3 regions of the Cognatiyoonia sp. IB215446 genome follow, and region 1 is predicted to be linked to each of the others. Evidence: riboswitches for the same ligand, from Rfam matches in the RefSeq annotation. Region 1 holds a riboswitch; each other region holds the start of a gene.

The links. Region 1 has a riboswitch for cobalamin ahead of SLH49_RS14940 (DUF1636 domain-containing protein). Riboswitches for the same ligand answer to the same signal wherever they lie in the genome.
Region 2: linked by a shared signal. The riboswitch ahead of SLH49_RS22100 (alpha/beta hydrolase) and the one ahead of SLH49_RS14940 (DUF1636 domain-containing protein) in region 1 are both predicted to bind cobalamin.
Region 3: linked by a shared signal. The riboswitch ahead of cobW (cobalamin biosynthesis protein CobW) and the one ahead of SLH49_RS14940 (DUF1636 domain-containing protein) in region 1 are both predicted to bind cobalamin.

The regions. Positions count from the first base shown of each region.
Region 1 is NZ_JAXBMD010000003.1:157,785-161,914, reverse strand. Features, by position in the region: gene SLH49_RS14945 (hypothetical protein) at 1-755, shown strand, start outside; gene SLH49_RS22390 (hypothetical protein) at 942-1,097, shown strand; cobalamin riboswitch at 1,524-1,739, shown strand; gene SLH49_RS14940 (DUF1636 domain-containing protein) at 1,862-2,257, shown strand; gene SLH49_RS14935 (ABC transporter ATP-binding protein) at 2,254-3,054, shown strand; gene SLH49_RS14930 (ABC transporter substrate-binding protein) at 3,051-3,986, shown strand; gene SLH49_RS14925 (iron ABC transporter permease) at 4,042-4,130, shown strand, end outside.
Region 2 is NZ_JAXBMD010000014.1:2,289-6,418, forward strand. Features, by position in the region: gene SLH49_RS22095 (NnrU family protein) at 61-732, shown strand; gene SLH49_RS22100 (alpha/beta hydrolase) at 784-1,722, opposite strand; cobalamin riboswitch at 1,705-1,911, opposite strand; gene SLH49_RS22105 (imelysin family protein) at 2,064-3,326, opposite strand; gene SLH49_RS22110 (hypothetical protein) at 3,341-3,820, opposite strand; gene hemP (hemin uptake protein HemP) at 3,817-3,984, opposite strand; gene SLH49_RS22120 (hypothetical protein) at 3,984-4,130, opposite strand, start outside.
Region 3 is NZ_JAXBMD010000001.1:415,185-419,314, forward strand. Features, by position in the region: gene cobN (cobaltochelatase subunit CobN) at 1-397, opposite strand, end outside; gene SLH49_RS02090 (GNAT family N-acetyltransferase) at 446-895, opposite strand; gene cobW (cobalamin biosynthesis protein CobW) at 892-1,950, opposite strand; cobalamin riboswitch at 2,155-2,372, opposite strand; gene smc (chromosome segregation protein SMC) at 2,608-4,130, shown strand, end outside.

The sequences.
Region 1 (4,130 bases):
GATCGGACAACGAGCGCGCTTTGAACCGCTTGTTTTCAGAGCATACGGATCTGCCGCAGCTAAATCTACTCACCGTCCCAGTGACCTATATCATTCATTTTTCACCACGGGATGTTTCCATACTCAGACAGAGCGCCCTAAACCTCATAGAGAATTTTCTTCCTCCAGATTGGTACGATGTCGGTGTTGTCGCGCAGCAAATGGAAACAACACCGGCGTCATCACTTGGCGCGCTGTTAAAGACCCGACTCGAAGCCATCACGACAAGCGCAATAATTCCGATCCATGCCGAAGACTTCTTCGCTTGCGAGCGCCTAGGTGCGTTTCAGATCACTTTAGGTGAAATGGGGTTTAACGTGCTTGGTCGACGCCTCATGCACGAGATAGCGACTTCAAACTTCATTGATGAAGGGCGATTGGGCCATAAGAGTCTCGCCGAGTTGACCCAGGATGATTTCATATGGCTCTTTGAGCGCGCTTTCACCGTTAGCCAGCAGAGGTCGGTCGTGACGACATACTCTGACGCAATCTACTCAGCCCATGTTCCATTGAGCTTCGACACATGGCGACGGGAGCCATCAGAGGCTTTCATTCGGTACTTTCGCAAGCTTTCGCTAGATTTTGAAGGCGCGGAAGCAACCAATCCGGAACCTATGGAGCGTTCAGGCCGGGAGAAGCAATTGGCCAACTGGTTTGCGGACCGGTTGCGCGCGCAGGCAAGCCAGTGGAATGAAGTTGGCTGGCCGGAATTATGATGAGTCGGTAGTATCTTAGCCAGGGGTTAAGCAGTTGGTAATGCGGATCTCTTTTGTTCGAGTTGCCGTCGAGTCCTCGTGTTGTTTGCGTTCTTAGAGATGTTTCTGGAAGGGACCGCAGCGCCCTTTCATTTAAGTAGCCTCCTGTCCAGAAGAGCAAAATTGTATCGCTAGCATTATGCTTTTCTGAACCACCGACGGATCAGCGAGGCCAAGCGACTGCTTCTTCAACGTGACATAGCAATCAGCGAAGTTGCTCATGCCGTTGGTTGCAATAGCCGATCAATCGTCAACGCAGCGTTCGAGCCGGCAACCGGAACCTCTCCCTGCGACGGGCCGTGAACTTTTCATTCCACACCTCGTCGTGATCCATGTAAGTTAGAAAGTTCATCACGAGTTAAATGGTTTTCTAGAATGCTCGTTAGGCCCTTGCCATCCGCCAAAACGTGGGGCATTCGACCGGAGATACTCCAAAAGGGCATGGATCAAGTAGACTAGGTTCAAGTTGGTTTCCTTCGGGTGCATCAGCTCTTCCAAAACACTTTTTAACTCTGGTAATTTAGGCACCTTCAGCATTGGCGCATTGGTTAGCTTCACTACAACCGATGCCCGGAGATTTCCATTTCAGCAGTTGCTACCACAACTCTTGTCATTTGCCGGTTCATGGTCCTGGTCCTAGACAGACATACCTTCCCGAGGGCAAAAGTTTCATTCGCAATGCTGGTTCCACATGCATGACGAATGCCTATTGACCCCACCCGCAACTTTCATTTCACTGACAGCGATGGTTCTTGGACGCCAAAAGTGCTGACAAGATGAAAAGGGAACACGGTGCGGCGTAGCCATAAGGCACCAAATCCGTGACTGCCCCCGCAACTGTGAGCGGTGAGCGACCCCAAAACACCACTGGGCCAAAGGTTCGGGAAGGTTGGGGCAAGCATTGACCCGCAAGTCAGGAGACCTGCCATCACCGGTGCCGCGTGCACCGGCATGTCAACACCCATCAGGCGGGGTGCCTGGTCTGGAGCATATGATGGCAAAGCGGTTCAACGACCCGCGACAACATGGTTCTGTATCCCTTGCCCCCGCCCAAGGCGGAGGGCCTTATGGAACATCGTATTACAATCTGCACATCCTGTCGGCACAAGGGCACCGAATGTCGTCCGGGCTATGAGCTGATCGACCGCCTACGCAAGGCCATGGCGGCCGCGGGCGACGCTGTCACCGAGGACTTTGAGATCTCCGGCGTGGCTTGCATGGCCGGATGCGACCGTCCTTGTACGGTGGCTTATCATGGCACACGAAAGGCCACGTATCTTTTCGGTGATATCGATCCTGAGACGGACATTGATGATCTCGTCGCCTTCGCCCGCCAATATGCCTATCTGCATGACGGCTGGTGCTCGTCCGTGGACCGGCCCGGCAAGCTGCGCAAGTCGACGTTGGCCCGCGTCCCCGCAGCGATTGTCGCGATTGAGGAAAGCGAGGCGCGAGCCTCGTGACCGCCGCCCATCTTTCCGTGCACGACCTGTCATGGTCGCCGGGGCGAGGCGCGCCGCAGATCCTGCAGGCAACCAGCTTTGATCTGCCTGCGGGTGGTGTGCTGGGCATCGTAGGTCCGAACGGTGCGGGCAAAACCACGTTGTTGCGCCTGCTCTACCGGTTTCACCGGCCGCGCACCGGCGCGGTGCAGGTTGATGGCGCGGATATCTGGAGCCTCAGCGCGAAAGAGGTCGCGCAACGGATTGCCGCCGTTTTGCAGGAACAACCCAGCGACTTCGCCCTGACGGTCCGCGAAATTGTCACTTTAGGACGCACCCCGCATCGGCGCGGCTTTGGTGGCAGTGCCGGTGCGCATGATGCGGAGATCATTGATAGCGCGTTGGGGCAGCTTGGGCTGCATGGCCTCGCACATCGCCATCTTGGAACACTTTCAGGAGGTGAGCGTCAGCGGGTCATGGTGGCCCGCGCGCTCACACAGCAACCGCGCCTTTTGATCCTGGACGAGCCGACCAACCACCTCGACATCCGCCATCAGCTTGAGGTGCTGGACCTGATCCGGCACCTGCCGCTGACGATTGTGACCTCTCTGCATGATCTTAATCTCGCGGCTGATATCTGCGATCACATCCTGCTTTTGCAGAACGGGCGGCCCGTTGGGTTCGGCACCCCTGATGAGGTGCTGTCCGAAGCCGCCGTCTCAAACGCCTTCCATGTGCAAGCGCGGCGCGAACATCTCGCGCCGAGCAACACCAATCATCTGACCTTTCATCTTCAGACCGAGGAAACGATATCATGAAGAATGCAATCTACGGCGCGACAGCACTCGCCCTTATCGGGAGCTTCGTACAGGCCGAAGTGACAGTGCAAAGCTGCAACCGCACGGTGACCTTCGATGCGCCGCCGCAACGGGCCATCTCAAACGACGTCAACCTGACGGAGATGATGCTGGTCCTCGGCCTCGCCGACAACATGGTGGGCTATACCGGCATTTCGGGCTGGAAGACGCTGGACGAAGAGATGCGGTTTGGTATCGATGAATTGCCTGAGCTGTCCGCGCGCTACCCGTCGAAAGAGGTGCTTGTGGGCGCCGATGCCGACTTTTTCTTTGCTGGATGGAACTACGGCATGAAAGTTGGCGGTGAAGTCACACCCGAAACGCTGGAGCCGTTTGGCATTCAGGTCTACGAACTCACCGAATCCTGCACCCATATAATGGACAAGGAAAAGGCCAGCATCGAGGACATGTATGCCGACCTGATGAACCTTGGTCGCATCTTCGATGTTGAGGATGCGGCGACCGAACTCGTCGATGGATACCGCGCCGATCTTGCTGCCTTCACGGAAACGCTGCAAACGGGCGAGCCGCTGCGCGTCTTTGTCTATGACAGCGGTGAGGATACGCCGTTTACTGCCGGGCGTTATGCCATGCCGACCGCGCTGATCGAGGCGGCGGGTGGCGTCAACATCATGGATGATTTTAAGAAAAGCTGGGCCACCGTCACATGGGAAGCGGTGGTTGAGCGGAACCCCGAAGTCGTCGTCATCGTGAATTACGGTGAGGTCACAGCAGAGGAAAAGCGCGACTTCATGATGTCCAACCCCGCCTTTGCGGACATTGATGCCGTGAAGAACGACCGCTTTGTGACGCTGGAATATGTCGAGGCGACACCGGGGCCGCGCAATATCCGCGCGATCAAGACCCTCGCCGACGCGTTCTGGAGCGAATAAGCCCGTGAGCGAGGCCGTCAGCACAGGGCAGCAATCCCGTCGCTTGAGCAGGACGATGATGTTCGTCTTGGGCGGGCTTGCGGTGCTTTTGGCCTCGCTCTCACTCGCGATTTCGGTTGGGGCTGTACCGGTTCCCCTCGGCAC
Region 2 (4,130 bases), on a different contig from region 1:
AACGGAAACGTTTTGCAGTGTCTTATACGCCTTATCGCTGGCGAAGCGAGGGCGATAAACATGGCATGGGCTGGTTTTATCGTGGCTTTCATCGCCTTTTTTGTCACGCATTCTTTGCCTGTCAGGCCACCCTTGCGACCCATTCTGGTGCGGGCGCTTGGCCCGCGTGGGTTCGGTTTGGCCTACGGGGCATTGTCATTGGGTGCCTTGACATGGTTGATCATTGCCGCGGGACAGGCACCCTTTGTCCCCCTTTGGTCTTGGGCGCCTTGGCAAAATGGTGTTGCACTGATCCTGATGGGACTGTCTTGCATCATCTTCAGCCTGGGGCTTGGACGCCCAAATCCGTTTTCCTTTGGCGGCGCGCAAAATTACCTATTCGACCCACAGCGACCGGGCATTGTGCGCCTGACACGCCATCCTCTGCTGACAGCACTTGCAGTGTGGGCGCTGGCCCATCTGATCCCGAATGGTGATCTGGCGCATGTGATCCTGTTTGGTGTCTTCGCAGGTTTTGCCAGCTTTGGTGGGCTGCTTGTTGATCGCCGCAAACGCCGCGAGATGGGGCAGGGGTGGCAGATGCTCAAAGATGACATGGGCCGTCAGGCTCATGCGGTTGCTTTCATGTCAGCACCGGTCAGCGATGCTTTGCGCATCGTTGTTGCTGGTTTTGTTTATGTGGGGCTGCTGTGGCTCCACCCACGCGTGATCGGCGTCAATCCGATTATTTGACCTAACCTTTGTGCAAGCCAGCACGTCTCAGTGACCAGTACGCGGACTCTGTCAATCAGTTGTCCCGTTTTCCGAAATGAAATCGACGATGCTGGGCAGCACCATATCGTGCAGCGGTAGCGTGGGGTCGTAGTAGTCGGCGAGAGGATCCCCAGGGACCGCCTCTTTCAGCATATGGGTCCCGCCAGGCAGGTTTACGCGCCGCGCCTGCTGCATCGCACCTTTGAGCAGGTTCGCATCATCCAGGCTGACTTGCACGTCTGCATCACCTTGCATGATCAGCGCGGGACCATTCCAGTCTGCGGCGATAGCAGTAGGATCGTAGGAAAAGAGATCAATCATATAGCGCTGGAGGCTGGGTGAAAAAAGCGACTGCAAGACCGGCGATATGTCGGTTGGATCGCGGCCTGTGCCAGCTTCCAGGTCGGTCACGATAGACCTGATTTCCGGCATGATTGGCGCATTGGCCGGATTGGCTTCAAACTGCGCGATCATCAACTGCCCGACAGGTCGCCCGGGTGTTGCAAGAAGGATCAGACCGCAAAGGCTGGCAGGCGGGTCCTTTGCCGCTACCAAGGCCACCAGCCCGCCTTCGGAATGTCCGGCAATCCAGACGCATGGCGCAATCTGGGAAGCACGGTTCACCCAGCCGCGCAAATCATCGGCATAGGCCGCAATGGTGACATCGTTTGGATCAGCGATGGCCGCCTCGCTGCCAAAGAAACCGCGCTTATCGATGCGCAATGATGCGATACCATGCACCGCCAACCCTTCGGCGAGTAGCTTGTAGGTATCAGTGGCGAGCCCGGACTGGGGAGAATTCCCATCGCGGTCGGTCGGCCCTGATCCCGGTACAATCACCACAGCATGCGCTGCACCTTCCGGTGCGATCTGCTCTGCCTCCAGCGGCCCTGGCGGTCCGGGAATCTGGACTGCCTCCGCCATTGCGGAGGCGGGAAGAAAGAGCAGAAGAAGATATCGCAATCGCATGGCGGTTTCCTTGCTCGCGGGTCATAGCTTTGCCAGGCCTTCGTTACTGGCGCTCTGGTGCGTCATTGGTCATTCCGGCTTCGCTCACCGCTTGCAGTTGCGGGGACAGCCGCAGATTTAGATCTTGAGTGCTCACTGCGTTCTCTTTTCATCCGACGCACTTGATGCGCCAGAACCGAAGTAAATTTTGGATAATTTTAGCGATGGTAATGTCAAGTAGCGGCGCACGCATTCACCCAAAGCTTTTTGAAGAAGATGCAACGACCAAATACCAACTTGCTCAAAAGAGAAGGGGCGGTGCCACCAAAGCACCGCCCCGGTTTTCGAGCTTTTTAGGTCAGTTATTGAAAAACGGCTTCTGGATTATCGAGGCTGTCCGATCCTTCGATTTCGATCCCATCGGCGCCCAGAACGGCGATGACGCGTTCGATGGACCGCGTTTGGTCGATCAGCCCGTTCACGCCGCCCATGATCAAAGCTTCGCCGGCATCATTGCCACGCGCAAGCATCATATCATAGGTAAAGCCCGCCTCGGCCGCAGTTTTGATGCGGCCCAGGGCCATCACGGCATCGGACAATTTCGCTTTCATTTCCATATCCAGCGCAGGATCGGCTTCGGCCACCAGATCGGAAAGCGATGGTCCGCTTACCACGGTGCCGTCGATGCCCGTATAACTGCCAAGATAGACAGACTGGATGCCCACACCATTGTAGAAGTGATCATTATGCGTGTTGTCGGCAAAGCAAGAATGCTCTTCCTCGGGATCGTTGAGCATCACGCCAAGGCGCATCCGCTCACCAGCAGTTTCGCCGTAAGAAAGCGAGCCCATACCGGTTAGCATTGCAGCAATGCCTGCATCAGCGTCGGCCATCAATTCAGCGCGGGCCGCACCACCATCAGTCCATTGCGCGGCCATCCATTCCAAATCTGAGATCAGGAGGTCGGTTGCCGCCACCAGATATTCCGCGCGGCGGTCGCAATTGCCGTTCGTGCAAGCATCGCCCTGCGCATAGTCTGTCCAGGGGCGGTTGCCTGCGCCCGCCCCGTGCCCGTTGAGGTCCTGCCCCCACAGAAGGAACTCAATCGCGTGGTATCCGGTGGCGACATTCGCCTCCACCCCGTCCGCCTCTTGGAGTGTGTCTTCCAAAAGTGCGGGCGTGATAGTGGATGCATCCACAGTCTCACCAGACAGCGTGAAAGACGCATTGGCGATCACATTCAGCGTCGCTGCGGCGTTCTCATCCGTTGGACCACCGTAAGAGGCATCTACGTAATCGATCAGCCCTTCATCGAGTGGCCACGCGTTCACCTTGCCTTCCCAATCATCGACGATGGCATTGCCGAAGCGGAAAACCTCAGTCTGCTGGTAAGGAACGCGGGCGGCAAGCCAAGCTTCCTTCGCGGCCTCCAGGTGCTCCGCCGACGGATCGGCAACAAGCGCGTTGATCGCAGTTTGCAGCACTTTCGCAGATGTTAAGCTGTCAGTATATTTTGCGGCCGCCATATCGGCATAAGTGTCGAGGACGTCCGTTTTTTCGACCGCCAGAGCAGGCGTCGCAAGTGCCAGACAGAGTGCCGTTGACGCGAGATACGTGGATTTCATGAGGTTTTTCCCTGTTAGTGAAGTACTGGTTGATGAATTGGCTTCTTCGCGACCGCTTTGGGCGCGGCGAGGTTCATTTGTTTGAGCGCGAGGCCGAAATCCGCGGCTAGGCTGGTCAGGGCAGGGGCCATGTCGGGACGGACCAGCAGCATAGCGATCATCATGGCATCTTCACGCTCTCCGTCTGCGGCGCTCGCCACGAAATGGGCAAAGCTGGCCTCATCGGCACCAACACAGCGGCAATTTAACCCATGGCGGCAAAGCGGGCGGCGTCCGTGCCGAACACACATGCTGCAAAGCTCTGCAAAGGCGGCAACCGCATTGTGCCCGCGTCCTCTTCCCAGCGTGTTGATCAGGTCATTCATGACGTTCGTTTGCGTCTCTGGACCTTCGCACCACATGCGCAGGTAGATAACAGCAGCGGCTGTCAGCCCGTCAAAATCATCAATAACAGCAACAGTGGCCGCGCCACGATGTGCAAGGGACGCATTCATTTTGTCAGGATCAACTTGCCCGCGCGTGTGATACGCAAGACATAGACTTGATCGTCCAGCACGATATTGGCCTGGCCTTCATCACTGACCATATCGCGCGCATCAAAGCAGGGCAGATGTTGGGTAGGTTGCGTCGGTTGCGGCATCATCTTTGGCATACCCATCACAGCCGCCCCTCACGTCCGGCGCAGCGGTCAAGCATCCATTCCAGCTGCAATCCCGCACGGCTGCCATCGTGTTGCAACGCTTCGAGGAGCTCGGCCTTGGTCGGCACCGAGAGCTGGTCGTCCTGTTTGGTCGTTTTCGAGCT
Region 3 (4,130 bases), on a different contig from region 1:
CCTCCGGCGCGACTGTGGAGAGTTCGCGCAATTCCGGGTCCGGTTTGTCGTCACCGGGCAGGGCCACGAAGGGGACGCCAGCCTCGTGCAGCCGAGCAGCATATTGGGTCAATCCGTATTTCCAGTAGCCCGCGCCACCCAGAATACGGGCAATCACGAGACGGGATTTCGTGGCGCAATTGTCGAGGTGCAGATCGACCGACATTGGATGGGTCAGATGCATCATATTGGCCAGCCGCAGGGTGGGCGGCTTCTCCATCTCGGCCCGCGCATCCGAGAGGGCGGCGAGTTCTGTATCCGCTGCCGAAATGATGACGACGTCTGCGGGTGTCTGGTTCAGATCAACCGGTTCGGTGCCGTCAGCGATGGCGCCAGGGGTGGCGGCGAGCAGGTGCATTTCAGGTTGAGGCCCCGGATCGGGGTCTGGGACGGCCTTGCGTCCAGTTCACAGCGTCTTCTCCATGAAGACTGACCGGGTTGCCGTCATGTAGGGGCCGAAGGCTTCGCAGGTTTTATATCCATTGCGCACATAGAGCTTCAGGGCAGCGACCAACGCATCACCGGTTTCCAGCTTCAGGACGGGCAGGTTTTCTTCGCGGGCCTGGTCCTCGATCTGGCGCAGGATGGCGTCGGCCACGCCTTTGCCGCGCGCCTCTTCGGCGACGAACATGGATTTGATTTCGCCGTAGCCTTCGCAGGTCTTGAGCGCGCCCGTGCCAACGATCTCATCGTCTTCAAGGGCGGTGAAGAAGTGGATATCCGGGGCGACCAGCGCGTCGAAATCGAGGAAGAAGTTCTCTTCCGGTGGAAAGAGTGAGCGCATCAGCGCATGGCTTTGCTCGAGCAAAGCCTTGGCGCCGGGATGGTGCGGGTCATTCCGTTCGACGATAATCATGCGGCGAGCGCTGCTGTGATGGCCGCATGATCAAGCCCGGCCTCACCGATCACAACCAACCTTGTGTCGCGCGCGGCATCGCCGAACGGCTGATCGAAATAGGTGTCGACGCGCGGACCTACGGCCTGCAGCGTCAGCCGCATCGGTTTGCCGGCGACCGCGACGAAGCCTTTCAGGCGCAGAATACCATGCGCGCGGATTGTGTCGGCCACCTGTTCGGCGAAGGCGTTTGCATCCGCGACTTCGCCGCGCGTGATGATGAAGCTTTCGAATTCATCATGGCCGTGCTCGTGTTCATGATCGTGATCATCGTCATCGTGGTGATGATGATGGTGGTGGATTTCGTGGCGGCTTTCGAGGTCAGCTTCGGCCCCGATGCCCTGACCGAGCAGTACGTCGACCGGAAGCGCGCCCATGGCGGCTTTGACCACCTGCACGCCGTCACGGGACTCGGTTTTGAGGCGGTCGGTCAAGACACCAGCCTCATCTTCGTTCAGAAGGTCGGCCTTGTTTACGACGATCATGTCAGCGCAGGCGACCTGATCCTCGAAGAGCTCTGACAGCGGCGTTTCGTGATCTAGATTGTCGTCCTGCGCGCGCTGGGCATCGACCGCAGCCACATTATGTGCGAACTGGCCATCATGGACGGCGCGGCCATCCACAACTGTCACGACCCCATCAACGGTCACTTTGGTAGAGATGCCAGGCCAGTTGAACGCGCGGATCAGCGGTTGCGGCAGGGCGAGACCGGAGGTTTCGATGACGATGTGATCGGGCTTGTCCTCGCGGCTGAGAAGCTGCTCCATGGTCGGGATGAAGTCATCGGCCACGGTGCAGCAGATGCAGCCATTGGAAAGCTCTACGATATCGTCTTCGGTGCAGGTTTCCTCACCGCAGCCTTTCAGGATATCGCCATCGACGCCGAGATCGCCGAATTCATTGATGATGAGCGCGATCTTCTTGCCTTCGGCGTTTTGCAGCATGTGGCGGATGAGGGTCGTCTTTCCGGCGCCAAGAAAGCCGGTGACAACGGTGGCAGGGATCTTTGCGGGCATGTTGTGTCCTATCGCGTTTGGTCAGATGTCATGCAGTCACGCCGCATGCTTTGGGGACTAAGCGGTCGTGGTCCGCCTGATATCCAATGAAGACACCGCCTGTGCGCGGTGAGCTGCCGGGCTTGCTGGATTAAGCGTGGTGCGATGAACGGCACCTGATGCGATAGACATGTTGATCCTCCTTTACCGTCATCCCCGACGGCAGGTTGCGTTACTTTGCATGGCTGGTCTCCTGGCTTGCGGGTCTCGGCATTTTGCGGCCTTCCCGGGATTGCCCCAGTGGCATTGTCGCAAACGCTCTCCGCATACAGTCGCGGGGGCGGCTGTGGCTTGAGGTCTCTGAGGTAGATCGACCCGTCCACATTCCCATTTCATCCCCTGATGCTGGGCATCGGCGGGGAACCATACGCGTTATGTGTGCGCCTTTGGAGGCAGAAGGGTCAAGGTGGAAAGCGACGCTTACAGGGCAGCGGGCGGCTTTGCTTGACAGGTCGGATGCCTCCGGCGGGGGTTTTTTGGACCATGATGAAGGGGTGAGGTTCAATATCTTGTGGATAAGTGGCCGGTTTTGGCCTTATCTAGCGTACCCGCGTTGACTCGCGCCATCGCGAAGGGACAGAATTTGTCAACTTGAGGGAATCAAGAGCAGGACATCGCGTGCGGTTTAGCAAGCTCCGACTGAATGGCTTTAAAAGCTTTGTTGATCCAACCGATCTGATCATCGCGGATGGTCTGACGGGCGTGGTCGGCCCCAATGGTTGTGGAAAGTCGAACCTCTTGGAAGCCTTGCGCTGGGTCATGGGTGAAAACCGCCCCAAGGCCATGCGCGGCGGGGGCATGGAAGATGTGATCTTTGCCGGTGCCTCCACCCGGCCTGCCCGGAACTTTGCCGAAGTGTCGCTGATCATCGATAATGGAGAACGGCTGGCCCCGGCGGCGTTCAACGACAGCGATAATCTGGAGATCATTCGTCGGATCACGCGCGATGCGGGCTCGGCCTATAAGGTTGGAGCAAAGGACGTGCGCGCACGGGATGTGCAGATGCTGTTTGCCGATGCCTCCACCGGGGCGCATTCGCCCGCCTTGGTCCGGCAGGGGCAGATCGCGGAACTGATCAACGCGAAACCCAAGGCGCGCCGCCGTATTCTGGAAGAGGCAGCCGGGATTTCGGGCCTTTATCAGCGGCGTCATGAGGCGGAACTGAAGTTGAAAGGGGCCGAGACGAACCTCACGCGCGTTGATGACGTGATCGAACAACTGGCCTCACAGCTTGCGCAACTGGCCCGGCAGGCCAAACAGGCCGCGCGCTATCGCGAGATCGGGGAGAAGCTGCGCAAGGCGGAGGGCATGTTGCTTTACCGCCGCTGGAAAGAGGCCGACGAGGCGCTTTTGGCCGCGTCCGAGCAGTTGCGCGAGCGGACAACCGCGGCAGCGCAGGCTGAAAAAGCGGCGCGCGAGGCCGGCAAAGCGCGTCAGGGGGCGGAAGATGCGCTGCCCCCCTTGCGTGAGGAAGAGGCGATTGCGGCAGCGGTTCTGCAGCGCCTGCAGGTGCAACGGGATACGCTAAAGGATCAGGAACAGCGTGCGCTTGATATGATCGAGACGCTGCGCGCCCGCATCGACCAGCTCGGTCGCGATATGGAGCGTGAGGCTGGACTGAACAAGGATGCGGGCGAGACGATTGAACGGCTTGAATGGGAAGCGCGGGAAATCACGAAGGCCGGAGAGGGCCATGACAAGCGGCTGGATGCAGCACAGGTGGCAGCACGCGAGGCGGCGGGTGTGTTGCAGGAACGCGAGGCTGATACGGCGCGGATGACAGAGGATGTGGCGCGTCTGGCGGCGCGGCATCAATCCGCACAGCGCTTGCTGGATGATAGTCGCACGACGTTGGAAAAAAGCGAGGCTGAGGCCGCGCGTGCCAAGGCAGCCATGGATGAGGCGCGCGCGAACCTGACAAAGGCCGAGGCCGATTTTGCAAGTGCCGGTGAGGCCGAAAAGGCGGCGATCGCGGCCGCTGAGGCCGCCGATACAGCGCTCGTGGCCACCGAAGCAGCGCGCGCCGAAACCCAATCACGCGAAAGCGAAGCGCGCGCTTTGCGATCGGAGGCGGAAGGCGAGGCAAATGCGCTGCGCGCCGAGGTGGCCGCATTGGCCAAGCTGGTGGAACGCGACACCGC